4 regions of the Shewanella sp. T24-MNA-CIBAN-0130 genome follow, and region 1 is predicted to be linked to each of the others. Evidence: predicted binding sites of a transcription regulator. Region 1 holds the regulator's gene; each other region holds the start of a gene.
What was found. Region 1 encodes sigma-54, which starts transcription at its own class of promoters, with help from an activator protein. Its sites were predicted from a motif close to GTTGGCACGNNNNTNGNNT; they were not measured.
Positions count from the first base shown of each region.

Region 2: a site for sigma-54 is predicted at 2,032-2,050, ahead of AAEZ02_RS11860 (nitric-oxide reductase large subunit). Genes of this name have one in related genera too.
Region 3: a site for sigma-54 is predicted at 2,585-2,603, ahead of flhA (flagellar biosynthesis protein FlhA). Genes of this name have one in related genera too.
Region 4: a site for sigma-54 is predicted at 1,930-1,948, ahead of AAEZ02_RS20120 (flagellar assembly protein FlgT). Genes of this name have one in related genera too.

Region 1 covers NZ_JBEOPP010000003.1:144,628-148,885, reverse strand. The annotation lists gene kdsC (3-deoxy-manno-octulosonate-8-phosphatase KdsC) at 1-50, shown strand, start outside; gene lptC (LPS export ABC transporter periplasmic protein LptC) at 47-607, shown strand; gene lptA (lipopolysaccharide transport periplasmic protein LptA) at 594-1,175, shown strand; gene lptB (LPS export ABC transporter ATP-binding protein) at 1,172-1,903, shown strand; gene AAEZ02_RS02420 (RNA polymerase factor sigma-54) at 2,046-3,530, shown strand; gene hpf (ribosome hibernation promoting factor) at 3,556-3,843, shown strand; gene ptsN (PTS IIA-like nitrogen regulatory protein PtsN) at 3,846-4,258, shown strand, end outside.
Region 2 covers NZ_JBEOPP010000026.1:23,750-28,007, forward strand. The annotation lists gene AAEZ02_RS11860 (nitric-oxide reductase large subunit) at 1-1,987, opposite strand, end outside; gene slyA (transcriptional regulator SlyA) at 2,426-2,905, shown strand; gene AAEZ02_RS11870 (HlyD family secretion protein) at 2,907-3,965, shown strand; gene AAEZ02_RS11875 (DUF2955 domain-containing protein) at 4,109-4,258, shown strand, end outside.
Region 3 covers NZ_JBEOPP010000065.1:6,060-10,317, reverse strand. The annotation lists gene flhF (flagellar biosynthesis GTPase FlhF) at 1-388, opposite strand, end outside; gene flhA (flagellar biosynthesis protein FlhA) at 418-2,517, opposite strand; gene flhB (flagellar biosynthesis protein FlhB) at 2,652-3,785, opposite strand; gene fliR (flagellar biosynthetic protein FliR) at 3,795-4,258, opposite strand, start outside.
Region 4 covers NZ_JBEOPP010000079.1:5,748-10,005, reverse strand. The annotation lists gene AAEZ02_RS20130 (hypothetical protein) at 1-141, opposite strand, end outside; tRNA gene AAEZ02_RS20125 (tRNA-Arg) at 354-429, opposite strand; gene AAEZ02_RS20120 (flagellar assembly protein FlgT) at 649-1,857, opposite strand; gene AAEZ02_RS20115 (FlgO family outer membrane protein) at 2,128-2,838, shown strand; gene AAEZ02_RS20110 (LPP20 family lipoprotein) at 2,835-3,281, shown strand; gene AAEZ02_RS20105 (autotransporter outer membrane beta-barrel domain-containing protein) at 3,630-4,258, opposite strand, start outside.

The DNA of each region.
Region 1 (4,258 bases):
TACTCTTAAGCCAAGATAAATTTGCCAGTGCTCATGGAATGAGTATATGAATCGGATCACCCTAAGTATTGTGGCTTTTTTTGGTCTTGCTTTTATGTTGTACTGGCAAGCACAAATAAAACGCAGTGAAATGGACTCGGTGAAAGTACCTGGTATTGAGCGCCCTGACTTTATTGCAGATAACCTACGCACCACGGAATTCAATCAACAAGGTTTTGTCGAAAGTCGAGTCAGCGCCGAGCACATGGAGCATTATGCTTCAAGTGACATCACTCACTTTACCAAACCGATATACCTCATTTACCCTGAAAATGGTAAAGCACAATGGCAATTAAGTGCAGATCGAGGACAATTGAATAAAAACACCAGCAAAGTCATATTAGAAAACAATGTTATTATTGATGCCATTGATATAGAAGAACCCCTGCAGTCATTGAGTACCCAAGCGGTGACGGTAGACTTAACCACTATGATAGGCACCTCACAAGAGATGGTGTATATCAAAGGCAAAGGGTTTATTATTAAAGGCTTAGGCCTACATGCTGACTTGAATTCGCAACAATTATCGCTACTGAGCCAGGTAGAAGGAACATATGAGCCACATTAATCGTCTCCACACTCGCGCCAATGTTATGTTATTGAGCAGCATACTTTGCCTGTTGAGTTTGCCTGCTATGGCGAAACAAGGTGATCTGAAACAAGAATTAAAAATTGTTGCGGTTAGCCAATTTGCTGACATAAAAAATAACCAAATCATTTTTAATGGTCCGGTTAAGATTGTCCAAGGCAGTATTAATATCAATGCTGATGAATTACGGGCGTTTACCCCCGAAAACAGCACCAGTAAGAAACTTATCGCCACTGGCAAACCCGCGACGTTTTCACAAGAATTAGATGACGGTCAAATTGGTACTGCCAGTGCCGACGAAATATCCTATGACCTTGCGACTACCACGCTAACATTGACAGGTAATGCCAAACTTAATCAATCGGGTAGCCAAGTGACCGGTAATCGAATTAAGTACAACATCAATGCGCAAGAGCTTATTGCTGAAAGTTCGGGCACAGGGCAAGATCGGGTTATCACCATTATTCAACCTGAGAATTTCCAAGACGAGTCTGCGCCAAAGCAAAAACTCCCTGAAATCCCAGTTAAAAAGCAGATCAAACCATGACCCAAATAACCTTAACCGCTGAAAATCTGGCTAAAAGCTATAAAGATCGTCAAGTTGTTAAAGATGTCAGTTTAACGGTTAAAACAGGCCAAATTGTTGGGCTTTTAGGCCCCAATGGTGCAGGTAAAACAACCACCTTTTATATGGTTGTCGGCCTAGTGAAAAGTGATAAGGGTCGAATTTTAATTGATGATGACGATCTCACTGACGATCCAATGCATCTGCGAGCTCGCAAAGGCATTGGTTACTTACCACAAGAAGCCAGTATTTTCCGTAAACTCACAGTGTATGACAACATTATGGCCGTGTTGCAAACCCGCAAAGAACTCAGTACAAACCAACGTATTGAACAGCTTGAGCATCTATTAGAAGAGTTCCATATTACCCATATTCGAGACAGCCTAGGCATGTCGTTATCGGGTGGTGAACGTCGTCGTGTTGAAATTGCGCGCGCTTTAGCCGCCAATCCAAAATTTATTCTACTCGATGAGCCCTTTGCTGGTGTTGATCCGATTTCTGTCATCGACATAAAAAAAATCATTCAACAACTTAAAAGCCGAGGTCTAGGAGTATTAATTACCGACCATAACGTACGTGAAACGTTAGATGTCTGTGAGCGAGCTTATATCGTCAGCCAAGGTAATTTAATTGCCGAAGGCACACCTGATGAGGTATTGAGCAATCAACAAGTTCGGGCGGTGTACTTAGGTGAACAATTCAAGCTATAGTTACTTTACGGGCCTTTAGTCTATCTAACTCATTTGATTGAACGATATCTAAACAGCGTTAAACATCATTGATGTACGTGACAATCCATTACAGTTTTATAAATTGTCACTTTTATGGAAATCATCTAGGGATAAGCGGTAAATGAAAGCGTCACTCCAACTTAAAATGGGTCAACACTTAACCATGACCCCACAATTGCAGCAAGCCATTCGCTTACTGCAATTATCGTCATTGGAGCTACAGCAAGAAATCCAACAAGCATTGGATTCAAATCCATTACTTGAAATAGAAGATGAGTTTTCTGAAGCAAAAGACCCCGTAAAAGAAAATCGCGACCAAGCTGATACAGACTTCAGTGACAACAGCATTGTCAATATTGAAAAAGACACCTCAACAGTCGACACAGCAGAATCTATGACCAAAGAAACCATGGATGATTTAGCCATGGATACTACATGGGATGAAGTGTACACCGCCTCGCCGATGTCAGGTTCAGGTAGTGCTAGCATGCGCGATGATGACATGCCGTTTCAAGGTGAAACCACCGAAGGTCTGTATGAACATTTAGAATGGCAGAAAAATCTCACTCCATTTTCAGAGACCGATCTTGCCATTGCCACAGCGATCATCGACGCCGTGGATGAACGCGGTTATTTAACCCAAAGTACCGACGATATTCTCGAAGCCATGGGTGACGAAAATGTTGAGTTAGATGAAGTTGAAGCTGTATTAAAACGAATTCAACACTTTGATCCCGTTGGTGTTGCTGCACGTGATTTAAGTGAATGTTTATTGATCCAATTAGCGCAATTCTCTAACACCACACCCCATATCGATAATGCCCGTTTGCTAATCAAAGACTATTTAACCTTAATTGCTGGGCGTGATTTTAGATTATTGATGCGCAAAACTAAGCTAAAAGAAAATGAGTTACGTGACGCCATCACCCTAATCCAATCACTCAATCCTCGTCCAGGCTTATTGATCACCGCCACCGATGACGAATTCGTTATTCCCGATGTCACGGTACTAAAGAAAAATGGCCGTTGGGTTGTAGAGTTAAACCCAGACAATATGCCCAAAATTGGCGTTAATCAGCAATACGCCGCCATGGCTAGAAGCAGTAAAAATCAGTCTGACAGTCAATTTATTCGAGGCCATTTGCAAGAGGCTAAATGGTTTATTAAAAGTATCGAAAGCCGCAATGATACTCTACTCAAAGTGGCAAATTGCATTGTGCAATTTCAGCAAGGCTTCTTTGAATACGGTGAAGAAGCCATGAAACCTATGGTGCTAAATGATATTGCTGAAGCAGTAGAAATGCATGAATCGACAATTTCACGAGTCACCACACAAAAATATATGCACACCCCACGTGGACTATTTGAACTAAAGTACTTCTTCTCTAGCCATGTCAGCACTGACGATGGCGGGGAATGCTCATCAACAGCAATTCGTGCTTTTATCAAAAAGCTGGTTGCCGCAGAAAACCAGAAAAAACCATTGAGTGACAGTAAAATGGCTCAACTTCTGGCAGAACAAGGCATAAACGTTGCTCGTCGTACGATTGCAAAATACCGAGAAGCAATGCTAATCCCGCCCTCAAACCAACGTAAGAGTTTATAACCTACAAGGTTGTGGAGGATTTTCTATGGATATAAATCTGACTGGACGTCATGTCGAAATAACTGAATCTTTACGTGAGTATGTTAATGGTAAATTTTCAAAGCTTGAACGACACTTCGATCAGATCCATAATGTACACGTTGTACTCCATGTAGACAAATTACAACAAAAAGCAGAAGCCAAAATCCACGTTAATGGCGCAGAGATTTTTGCTATGTCAGAAAATACTGATATGTATGCTGCAATAGACGCCCTGATCGATAAACTCGACCGTCAGGTAATTAAACACAAAGAGAAGTATACAAAACACTAACGATGGAACTTTGTACCATTCTGCAGCCGGAATGCACTACCTGTGCCACACCGGGCAGTAAGAAAAAAGTACTGGAACTCATCAGCAATTTAGTCGCTGCCCAGTATCCAACCCTGTCTTCGCAAGAGGTTTTTGAAAGCCTATTAGCGAGAGAAAAAATGGGTAGCACAGGTATAGGAAATGGCATTGCGATACCTCATGGTCGATTAACGACCATCGATCACCCCATCGCGATATTTGTTAAATGTGAAGAAGCCATTGCCTTTGATGCAATTGATAAGCAGCCCGTGGATATTTTATTTGCTTTGTTAGTACCTGCAGACCAGTGCCAACAACATTTAGGCACGTTATCGAGTATGGCTAAAAAGCTCAGCGATAAGCAAATATTGAAACAGCTTCGCAAAAGCCACAACGC
Region 2 (4,258 bases), on a different contig from region 1:
ATTTGTGGTTCCATTGCATATTGCCAGTTAATCCACGAAGACAGAATAGCATTAGCCCTATGCCTAGCATGCCATACACTCCCATAAACGCAGCGTGAGCATGAGTTGCAGTGGTGTTTAAGCCTTGAATAAAGTACAACGAAATAGGCGGATTGATTAAGAAACCTAATACCCCAGCGCCAATCAAGTTCCAAAATGAAGTGGCCACAAAGAACATAATCGCCCAGTGATAACGTTCCATCCAAGGACTTGCTTTACGTAAGCGATAGGTTTCCATGGCTTCAAAACCAATTAACGCTAGCGGCACGACTTCAAGCGCCGAGAAGATAGCACCCCATGCAATGACAGAAGTTTGGGTACCGGTAAAGTATAAGTGATGTAAAGTACCGATTAAGCCGCCGGTTAAAAACACTACCGTTGAGAACAATACTGCACCATTGGCGCTGCGGGCACGGATAAGACCTAAGCGAACTAACATAAGCGCAATGACAGAGGTGGCAAATGTTTCAAAGAAGCCTTCAACCCACAAGTGCACCACCCACCAACGCCAGTATTCAGCAATCGCTAGGTTTGAGTGTTTGCCCATAAACAGGCCGGCACCGTAAAATAAGCCAATCGCGACACAAGAGGCATACAGAACCCAAATCACCGGTTGCATGTCGTTGCTGACTTTTAAGGCTGGACGCATTGATGCGGTCACTAACGCTAACCAAATTAATAAGCCCGCCAGCAATAACACTTGCCAAACGCGACCTAAATCAATGTATTCATATCCTTGGTGACCGAATAGGAAGTTCATGTCCAGATCAAAGTATTGTTGTACGCCAAGCCATTCACCGGCCATAGAACCGAGTACGATAACAACTAATGCGCCCCACAGAATGTTTACTCCTAAGCGTTGATACTTAGGCTCGTATCCTGATAGTGCTGGCGCGATATACAGCCCTGTGCCTAACCAAGCTGTGGCAATCCAAAATACCGCTAGTTGAGTATGCCAAGTACGAGTGACCGAGTATGGGAGTATTTCTGATAATGGGAAACCATAAAACTCTTGGCCTTCAACTGCGTAATGCGCGGTAATACCGCCCACTAATATTTGCAGTAAAAACAGGCCAATAGCGGTTACAAAATACTTGCCGACGGCTTTTTGTGATGGCGTCGGTTTGGTAAAAAATAATGGATCATCTTTGGCCGCTTCCGGTAATGCTTCTTCTTTGCAGCAGGCATGGTGCCAAATCAACATGGCAATACCTAAGATCAATGTCACCAAACTTAATACTGACCAAACAATGTTATCTGAAGTCGGTATATTGCCGATTTGGGGATCATACGGCCAGTTATTGGTGTAAGTGTACTCATAGCCAGGACGTTCGGTTACTGCTGCCCATGCTCCCCAAAAGAGAAAACCGTTTAATAATTCACGATGCTCGGCATCAGTGATGGTCCCTTCTTTCATGGCATATTGTTCGCGCAGTGATGACAGTGCTGGGTCGTCACCAAAGAGTGATAAATAGTGTTGACTGACTTCATTTATCGCAGCAATACGCACATTTGATAATGCGACATATGTATTGCCATCAGCGCCTTCAATGACAGTATTATGACGAATATCATTTCTGAGGCCTTGTTCTAAACCTGCCTGCTGCTCAGAATCAAGTTCAGCAAAATCGCGATTATAACGATCAATTGCGGTGATTGATAACCAAGCTTGTGCTTCACGGTGTAACCAATCAGCAGTCCAATCTGGTGCTACATACGACCCATGTCCCCAGATCGATCCCAATTGATGACCGCCCATAGAACGCCACACAAGTTGACCTTGTTCAATATCATCTTTGGTAAATATGGGTTGGCCACTGGTGTCAGTAAAAGCCGTTGGAATAGGGGGTTTTTCTCGATATATGCCACTGCCTAAACTGAGTAATACAGTGAAGGAAGCAACGAGCACGATTAGCAGTGCAATGCCGGTGAGTTTGTTTTTGCTCATAAATCCTCTTAGCGCAAAGTCATTTTGATACAGATAGCATGTAATAGCATAAGTCGTGCCAACTATTTTTAGTTAATTAAAGTATTGATATATATGTATATTAATTTAATCCCAATTGAATTAAATTGTCATTTAGACATTGTTTAATAATTGTAAATACGACACCGTTGTCATATTTACAATTATTAAATGTGATCATGGTCACCTTGTTTTATTACAAAGGGAGAATGGGTTGAACATGTCGAGTATGAATAGATAAAGCCGATGATAGGCATTTTAGGTCAGACTAATATTCAGTTGATTAATATTTTAAAGTCTATATATCAAGTATTTAGTTAATTTATTAAGCTTTTTTAACTTCAAGTAAGCAATTGAGCTATTTACTTAGCATGCTAACTAGTTATAATGCTTAGCAAGCTAACTAAATGGCAAGTTAATATGTATAACGAATTAGAACGACTAAAAGAGCTGCATCTTGCGGAGCAACTAGGAAGATTGCATCGATTATGGCGCACAGCCGCAGATGTTGAATTAATTCCACTAGGGTTAACTCATCCTCGTTGGACTGCATTATGGAAACTATTACGTTTGGGTGACGATGTGAGTCAAAAAGTGCTAGCCGATGCGTTAGAAATAGAGCTGCCATCGTTAATGCGTACCTTGGGTCAATTAGAAGCGCAAGGCTATATTAAAAGGCGTTGTTGCGAAAACGATAAGCGCGCTCGAATAGTGAGTTTGACACCGCAGGGGATCGACATTCTTAAACAAATAGAAACACGGATTATGCAAATTCGTGCTGAATTACTCAATGGCATTAGCAGTCAAGAATTAAGTGAGTTTGAACGTGTGATCAGTCTGATTAGTGATAATGCCATGGCTAAACTTGATCCGTCTGCCGACCCTTTTGGTGAGAAATAACATGACTCCAGATCAACAATTTGCCCGCCTCGTTAAGATAGCCATTTTGATGTTTGTTATGGTCTTCGGCTACTTTATGTTTGCTGATGCCGTTATCCCTTTAACCCCTCAAGCGATGGCGACCAGAATAGTGACAAAAGTCACCCCCCAAGTCAGTGGGAAAATAGCGACTATTGCCGTAGCCAATAATCAAGTGGTAAAAAAAGGCGATGTGTTATTTAAGATTGACTCAGTTCCTTACGAGCTTGCCGAAGAACAAGCACAGTTAGCACTGGAACAAGCAAAACAAGATAACGCTGAACTTGATGCTGCCTTATTAGCGGCCAAAGCAGATGTGCAAGCCAATAGATCCAATGCCAAACAAAAGCGCAGTGAGGCGAAGAGAATTGACTCTTTATTTTTGACTCACGGAGTGTCTCAACAACTTAACGATCAGACTGGCAGTGATGCGACGACTGCAGAGGCCAACTTACAGGCCTCCAATGCGCGCTTAGCAAAACTAAAAGTCAGTCGTGGTCGTTATGGTGATGGAAACTTAAAAGTTCGCCAAGCACAGAATCGCTTAGAGCAAGCTGAGTTGAATCTGTCATATACTCAAATTCGAGCCGATCAAAATGGTATCGTGACTAATTTACAGCTGCAGGTAGGTAGTTTTGCTTCTGTCGGTCAACCATTATTAGCATTAGTGTCGGATAAGGTTGATATCATTGCTGATTTTAGGGAAAAAAGTCTTCGCGGTATTGATATTGAGTCGAGTGCTTTTATTGCATTTGATGGCGAACCTGGACGTTTATATCGTGCGCAAGTGAGTTCAATTGATGCTGGAGTCAGCGCCGGACAGTTTGAAGCGAATGGTCGTTTGGCGGCACCACAAGAATCTGCTCGTTGGGTACGCAATGCTCAGCGCTTACGTTTACACCTTGAGCTTGACCAGCAAGCCGTTAATCTACTGCCAGCAGGCGCGCGTGCCACTGTACAATTAGTGCCCAATAGTGGTTTGCTTGGCTTTATTGCCAAGGTGCAAATTAAGGTCATTAGTGTGCTGCACTATATTTATTAAATGACATCTTACATTTAATCAGTATTTCTCTAATCCATAACAATGGCTGACTTTCTCTTTGGTGGTTGCTTTTTTTAGCAAACGCATCAATCAGGATGAGTTCTTTATTGTGGAATATTTTCCCCGACGCGTAGGTATTTCAGATGTTGTTACGCCATAGTCCTTTGACTAAAAACGATTTACGTCAATGCTTGCGCATTGCAACAGGCGCAACGCTAGGGTTTGCGATTTGTAAGTTTTTCGACCTAAGTTATGGGGTGTTTTTTACCGTAACCCCAATGCTATTACTCGGA
Region 3 (4,258 bases), on a different contig from region 1:
CCGACTTTGCACCTTGTAATTGGCGAGCCCATTCAGGTAACTCTGGCTCGTCTTGTTGCACGGACATTTGTTGTGTCATGCGATTGTGTTGTTTTTCAAGTAATGCCTGTAACGAATCTGCTGCCGCAGGAGGATTGACCTTCGATTGGGCTTTTATGGCAGGTTTAGCGCCTAAAGACACCTTGTCTTCGCTCACATCCATAAAACCCGTGGTCGGCGCTTGTGAAGCGATAGCGGCTTTAGGTTCGTCATAATCTACAGCAGCGACAATCTCGATTCCGCCAGTGACTTTTTTATTCGACATAATGACAGCGTCAGAACCCAACATTTCTTTTACTTGAGCCAATGCCGCGCGCATATCTTTGGCAAAAAATCGTTTAATTTTCACTTATGCACCTCTATAAACTGACGTTATCACTATTGGCCTACAGCAGAAACAATTCTAATTTGTTTCTCGTCCGGTATTTCTTGGTAAGAAATCACGCGTAAATTGGGAATAGTGTATTTAACAAATCGTGACAGCGTTGACCTGAGCATGCCAGATGTCAATAAAATGGCTGGTTGTCCTACCATTTCTTGCTTCTGTGCAGCGTCTAATAATGACTGTTGCATACGCTCTGCAAGACCCGGTTCAATATTAGGACCTTCACCGCCGGTCGCCTGCATAGACTTATGCAACATCTGTTCCAACTCTGGCGCCAATGTAATGACGGGGATTTCAAGTTCTGGTCCAGAGATTTCTTGCACTATCATACGTTTTAGCGCAATCCGCACTGCTGCGGTTAATACTTCGGTGTCATTACTCTTGGTGCCGTATTCTAACAAGGTTTGCACTATGGTGCGTAAATCACGTACCGATACCCCTTCATTGAGTAGGTTTTGCATCACTTTAACCACAGATCCCAGCGGCATAATATCGGGAACAAAACCATCGACTAATTTAGGTGAGTTTTTGCCCAACATGTCTATTAACTGCTGCACTTCTTCATAACCTAACAGCTTGGCCGCATTATTACTGAGTAATTGGCTGATATGTGTCGCCACAACCGTTGCGGTATCGACGACGGTATAGCCTAATGTTTGTGCCTGTTCACGTTGCTCTGGGGCTATCCATACCGCCTCTAAACCAAAAGCGGGGTCGTGAGTTTCAATGCCATCAAGCTTACCGTAAACTTGGCCTGGATTAATCGCTAACTCGCAATCATGTCTCACTTCTGCCTCACCGACCACCACGCCCATTAACGAAATGCGATACGCATTAGGGGATAAATCCAAATTGTCACGAATATGCACCGCTGGCACTAAAAAACCTAACTCTTGTGACAATTTCTTACGTACGCCTTTGATCCTGCCTAATAATTCACCACCTTGAGACTTGTCGACTAATGGAATTAGGCGATAACCAACCTCAAGCCCTATGGTATCAACATGGCGTACATCGTCCCAACTTAACTCTTTAGGTTCTTTATTCTTAGTCTCAACCGGCCCTTTTGTGGCTAAGGTAAGTGCAGCTTGTTTATTGTCAACATTACGCTTGTAAACAAAGTACGCGGCAGCTGCGGTAATGGCTGCGAAAGTCAAAAACGCAAAATGAGGCATACCTGGCACAACACCCATGACAAATAATAATCCAGCAGCAATGGCTAATGATTTATGACTGTCAAACATCTGACTGAACATCATTTGGCCCATATCGCCTGACTCGTTTTGACGAGTCACCAATAAAGCCGCGGCAATGGATAATAATAAACCGGGGATCTGCGCGACTAAACCATCACCAATGGTTAATAACGTATAAATTTCTACGGCGCTAGAAAAATCGAGATCGTGCTGCACAATACCAATAATAAAGCCACCTAAGATATTGATGACTAAGATCATAATACCGGCGATAGCATCACCTTTTACAAATTTTGACGCCCCGTCCATCGCACCATAAAAGTCAGCTTCTCGGGTCACTTCTTCACGGCGAATACCGGCTTGTTCTTGGGTCAGCGTACCGGCATTTAAATCGGCATCAATGGCCATTTGCTTACCTGGCATGGCATCTAAGGTAAAGCGAGCGCTTACCTCAGAAATACGCCCCGCACCTTTGGTCACTACCGCAAAGTTAATGATGATCAAGATAAGGAATACCACTAAACCGACAGCATAGTTACCCCCAATCACCACTGAGCCGAACGCTTCGATCACTTTACCAGCGGCATCACCACCATTATGGCCTTCGAGCAATACAATCCGGGTAGAGGCAACGTTAAGGGCAAGCCTTAATAACGTAGCCACCAGTAATACGGTAGGAAATGCAGCAAAATCAAGAGGTCTATCCGTATAAATGGCAACGAGTAGTACGACTAAAGCTAAAGCAATATTGAATGAAAATAGGATGTCGAGCAAAAAAGCTGGAATGGGCAACACCACCATTCCAAGCGCCGCGAGCACGATTAAAGGCGTACCAATGCCCTTAAATGTCGACGGTCTTATTTGTTTAAATTGCCCGAAAGCGGCTTTTGCATCCATTGAGGTCAACCCTTCATGTAGTCTATTGCGAAATAATGTACTGTTATTTGACGCTAATAGACTAACGAAGCAAAAACTAAGCCAAAACTAAGACAGAGGGAGTCATTTAACGACATAAGCGAATTGAGTGGCGATTAATGCTTCAAATCATCAGGAATGGGCTGACTAAGTGGGATAGCTTTAGGACGACGACCTTTACCTTTTTGATATTGCCTAAGCTGAAATACATAGGCAAGTACTTGTGCGACCGCGGTAAATAAGCCTTCTGGCACTTGTTGATCAATCTTAGTGGTGTGGTAAATAGCACGAGCTAATGGCGGGGCCGATACAATAGCAACATTATGTTCGCGAGCAATTTCACGTATTCTAAAGGCAACGTCATCGACACCTTTGGCGATTAAAAATGGCGCAGAAGAGCGACTTACATCGTATTTTACCGCCACAGCATAATGCTCTGGGTTAACCACAATCACATCAGCGTTAGGCACTTCGGTCATCATACGCCGTTGCGCCATCTCCTGCTGCATTTGTCTAATTTTGCCTTTAACTTCAGGCTTACCTTCAGAATCTTTATACTCATCTTTAATTTCTTGCTTGGTCATTTTTAATTGTTTCTTGTGATTCCAAATTTGAAATGGCACATCAATAATAACAATCAATAACATCGAACTGCACAGTACGATAAACATCCAAATGAGCAACTCTAAAGAATGATAGACATTGCCAGGTAAGTGATCGCTAGACAGGGTCAAAATATCAATGAAATAAAATCTTAGTAGGAAGTAAGCGGATAATGCCACCACCGCAAATTTAGCAATACCTTTAGTCAGTTCAACCAATGCTTGGGTACCAAACATACGCTTAAAACCGTTCATGGGGTTTAACTTACTGCCTTTAGGCATAAAGGCTTTGACTGAAAAAGAGATCCCACCTAAAACAATATTGCCCAAAAAAGCCACAAATGCCAGTAAAGCAATAAAGCTAATTAACGGCCCAGCAAGCTCGTTCCCCACTACGCCCCATACACGAAACATGGAGTTGGTATCAAAAATTTGGTCGCGTTCCATGGTAAATAGTTGTTTCATTATGGTATGGATACCTTTGGCAATAGCCGGTCCTGTCATCGAAAATCCAACCGATGCGGCCAATAATACTGCTGCGGTACCTAATTCTTTAGAACGGGCGACTTGGCCTTTTTCACGGGCTTGTTCAAGTCGCTTCTCGGTGGGTTCTTCATCGCGTTCTTGACTACTGTCATTTTCTGCCATCTGTGCCCCCTAAAATACCACTGAGCCATCACGTTGACATTCAAGCTGCAGCACATCACACATAAGTAGTTGCGCAGCCGACCAAACTTCATCAAAATGCGCCATAATCGGTCCCAATGTTAACCACAAAATCAGCAAACCACAGACCATGGTAACTGGGAAACCAATAGAGAAAATATTCAACTGCGGCGATGCGCGAGTCATTACACCAAAGGATAAGTTAATTAATAACAAGGCAGTAATAGCTGAGATTGACATTGTCAGCGCAGCGCCAAACATGAAACCGCCCCAATCGGCAAGGGCGCGATAATTGGCGATTGATATACCTTGATTTGATATCGGAATGGTTTCAAAACTCGCCACCAGCATCCGAAACATCAATAAATGGCCGTCAACAGCCAAAAAGATAAGCGTTGCCAATAACAAAAATAAGTTACCCACTACGGGTGTTTGCGCCCCAGAACCAGGATCAA
Region 4 (4,258 bases), on a different contig from region 1:
AGTGACTATTGTTTCAAGCTCTATAGGTAAACTGTCTTGTTCAAGATCTGCTGCAAAGTCGTTAGACGAAGAGCTTGTCAGCATCTCGACTAAAGAGTGTCTGTCTATTGGTAGGGGAAAAGATGGATTTTCTTGGCTCATTACAGACGACTTCTATTTAATCTATAAATAGGGAAATCTATTATAAATAGAGCGAAAAGTCTACAACTGAGGTTAACTGAGTGAAATGGACATTATTCGAAATGGTTATAACAAAAAGTGCTAAAAAAGCACATTCCTGTGGTGGCACAGGGGCGGCACAGGATTTTAGAAAATCTGTAACCTATTGAATTTAAAGCACAAATAGCTCTAATTGGTCTCCCCACAGGGACTCGAACCCCGATCGGCCGCTTAGGAGGCGGCTGCTCTATCCTGTTGAGCTATAGAGAGACTAAGTTATTATACGGAGTTTAGAGTCGAATTAAACCTTTTAAATTTAATTGCTTGATTAATAACCAACTAATTCTTAACCATCCCTTTTGTTCTGGTCTATTTATTCAGCATCTATTTGTTAACGAGCTATTTATTAACGAGCTATGTCTTAACTCTCTATTTATTAAAAGTCTCTTTGTTAAAAGTCACTTCTCTTAGACTTTAATGCTTATTGGCCTAATTCTTAATGGCAATGTCATTCAGTTGAATGTTATCTGCACTGTCTATGCCCTCAAGCATTGCCGTTGAACTGTCTTCGGTGACTTGTTCGATGACCACAGTGGCACGACTTTTAGTGGCGATGGCGCGCATGGAGTTAAATCTATCTGGGATATTTTTTTGCAGTACGATTTGGAATTTATCACCCATTTTAACGCCGTTTTTTCGACCTAAATTAATGATAATGCGGTCCCCTTGCCTGGCGACAATTTGGCCTAATAATGGCCGACAGTTTAATTGTTTATCCAGTGATATCACGCTTTGTTGAAAAATATCACTGATAGCCTGACCATAAGATGAACGCCAAAAACGTTGGTTAGCAGGTGATACCGTTTCTTGTCTTTCAAATTCCCAAGGTGCTGATGTTGCGAAAGATTCTGTCCATACCTTTTCACCACTGATGCCATGGTAAAGGGTTAATTTAAAAATAAATTGCCTTTGCGGATCATCATCGATCAACCCCATATAACTGCTTTGCACAGGCTCGGTGGAGATATCAATAATTTCGGGTTGCAGCACATATTGGCTGTCGGTGATTTCGCCTAACCAACTGGGTATGCGATAACCTTTAAAGTTAACCAACTGATTGGTGTTATCAATTTTTTCATCGGCATGTAATCGTACAAAACTGTATCGCGATTGCGCGTTGATAACCTTGCCTAATTGTTCGGTGATCCGTTGTTCAAAGTGTGCTAATTGCCCATAACGTAGCTGTTCGCGCTCTTGTAAATAGGATTGCGGCAACATAATGGCGGCTTTGAGGGATTGGCTTTTACATTGTCCATCGAATGCTTGTTCACTTAGATCAAGCTGTAAAACCACTGTAATCATGTGTTCACTGATCATTTCACTCATTAATTCAACGTTATTAGCCGATCCCATACGCTGAATTTGAAAGCTATCTTGAGTGAGTCGCCCTTGATTGATTTGTTGTTCGCTGGAAAAGTTAACCCCGGCTTTTAAACTGGCATAGTTTAATGCCTGACTGATGGCCTCTTCGCGAGCTTTATCAATATCGCCATTAACGATTTTAGCCTTACCGGTAACTTCCATTTGCTCTGCCAATACCGACGGAGAAACACACAAGGCACTCACCCATAGCATGGCTATTGCAGCAAGATGGCTGAAGCTTTTAGTTCGGTTAACAGGGCGGTGTCGGATCAACATACAATGTCCTAATGTCAAAAAATCGTCAATTTTGCACAATTGTGTAAATTAAGCTTACTCTATGTTTATTTAAAGCAAGAATTATGCCGATTACCTATATTGGTGGGTATTCTCGATGTTGTTCAATTACAGTAAAGCTTTTAGCGCATTTGCCGATATAAGGGTACAAATAATAAAGAGTAAACAATTGACCTTAGTTATCGATGACAAAGGCGATTAAATGACTCATTTATATTAAGACTTGCAGCATGATTTGTTAGAGGAATTATTATGATTAACAGGCTTTTTATCCCCACAGTCATGCTGGCGTCGTTGTCGTTAGCGGCATGCACCCAAACGCCTAATGCTGCCAGTAACCTTGCCTTTAGTAACAATGGTAGCTATATCAAAGTGGCCGATGAAGATGAGGTTTATCGGGATAAGCTCACTTATGATATTCAAGCCGCAGGATTATCACCTAAAGGCCAGGTGAATGTATGGGCAGAAAAACTCGTCAACGAATTAGTGTTACAAAATGACGTATTACGCCCTGATCAACCACTGTTAATTACCACGCCGGTAATGACCAGCGATTTAAATGTAACCAATGAGTTAGCATTACAGTTACAGCAAGGATTACTCACAGCGTTTCACGCTCATGAATTTAATTTAGTCGATTTAAACGTGGCGACTAATTTACGCGCAACCGAACAAGGCGAGTTTATGCTGAGCCGAAATTGGGAGCTATTGCGAACAGATTTGCCCGTGTCACACGTATTAGTGTCAACCATGACCCTAACACCTGAAGGGATTGTATTTAACGCCCGAGTGGTAAATATAACCAATAATAGGGTCCTTTCTGCGGTGCAGTCATTTGTGACGGCATCGAGCTTGTCAGGTTATTTGCAGCCTTCTGAAATAATCGAGTCGCGCGATGGTTTGCTGTATCGCCACCAAAAACGAGGCGACAGTCGTTACACCGTATTAGGAGATAAGCAATGAAATCTATAATGTTAGTTATGTTATTGCTGCTAACGGGCTGTATGAGCCATGGTAAAAATGTTCAGTTGGAAAACCAAGCGCCGGCTGCGTTTCCAACCTTAACCGCTATTGGGTATGCACCACTAGCAACGCAGCCCAGCAAGGAGCCATCACACCGTATTTTAATGGCGATGCAGGCATCAAAAATTGCCGCCTACCGCGAGTTAGCGGAACAAGTTTATGGCCAACAAGTATCTGCTAGCAGTAACGTTAGTGAGTGGTTATTAACTGATGACAAGGTTAAGTCCAGTGTTAGCGGCATTATCCGCGGCGCAAAGGTGGTAAAGACCTACCCTGCAGGTGAATTTTATGTCACTGAACTAGAACTGGATTTTAAACAAGTATGGCAATTGTACGCGCAACAAAATCGCCCTACACGCTTGAAAAATGTGACTTACTTTTAAGGTTCTGCTTCAAGCTTAAGATCCAAGATTTAGACTTTGGACTTTGGACTTTGGACTTTAGACTTTAGCCATAAGCATTAAGCGTTAAGCATTAAGCGTTATTAGTGATGATAGGTAACAGGTGATTAGTGATTGTTGATTAGAGGCTCGTGATTGTTGATTAGCACTTGATGATTGATGATGATTATTGACAGACATTAAGCCAAAAATCGTCTACGAAATAGTAATAAAAATGCCGCTGATATTCGATATCAGCGGCATTTTTTGTTTTTATGTTTGAGCCGACTTTGCGAGGTTTTTAACACCACAATGAAGATTTAATCTGTCTTTTAGCGAGTGTGGTTGGAATTAAAATTTAACCCCGAACACTAAGCCGAATGCCGCTTGATTCTCTATATCGTCAGTAAGATCAGGATTGCTTAATTCCATTTCACCACCAAAATAATAACCAGCATAAACATTAAGGCTGACATTGTTGGTAGCTTGCCATCCGGTGCGCAAAAATCCGACCCACTCAGTCACTTCGATAGTTTGATCATCATCGGCAATTAAAAAACGCTCGGTGCGACGTGAACTGCCAACACCAAAACTTAAGTCACGATTGTATTGATAACTTAACTCCAAACCTGCTGGGCCACTAAAACCGGCTTGGAACGGGTTAGCGAGTACCCACTTATCGCTTATCTGCCAGCGAACCGCTAAATAAGGAATGGTACGCACTTCTGAAATATCATTTAAATACGCAACCCCAAGGCCGAGCATATTGCCGGAGTCGAAACGATACATTCCCGATGCGACCACACCGTAACTTTGCGCATTTGACGCTGAGGCGGTGTCGGCATAAGCATATTGCAGTTTAGGCGCGACTAAAAACATCCAATGATTATCAGGACGATAAGATAATGATAAACCGCCACTGTACTGATTTATGCTCGACCAAGGTTGAGCACTGCTGCGTAGCGGGGTATTTTGGTTTA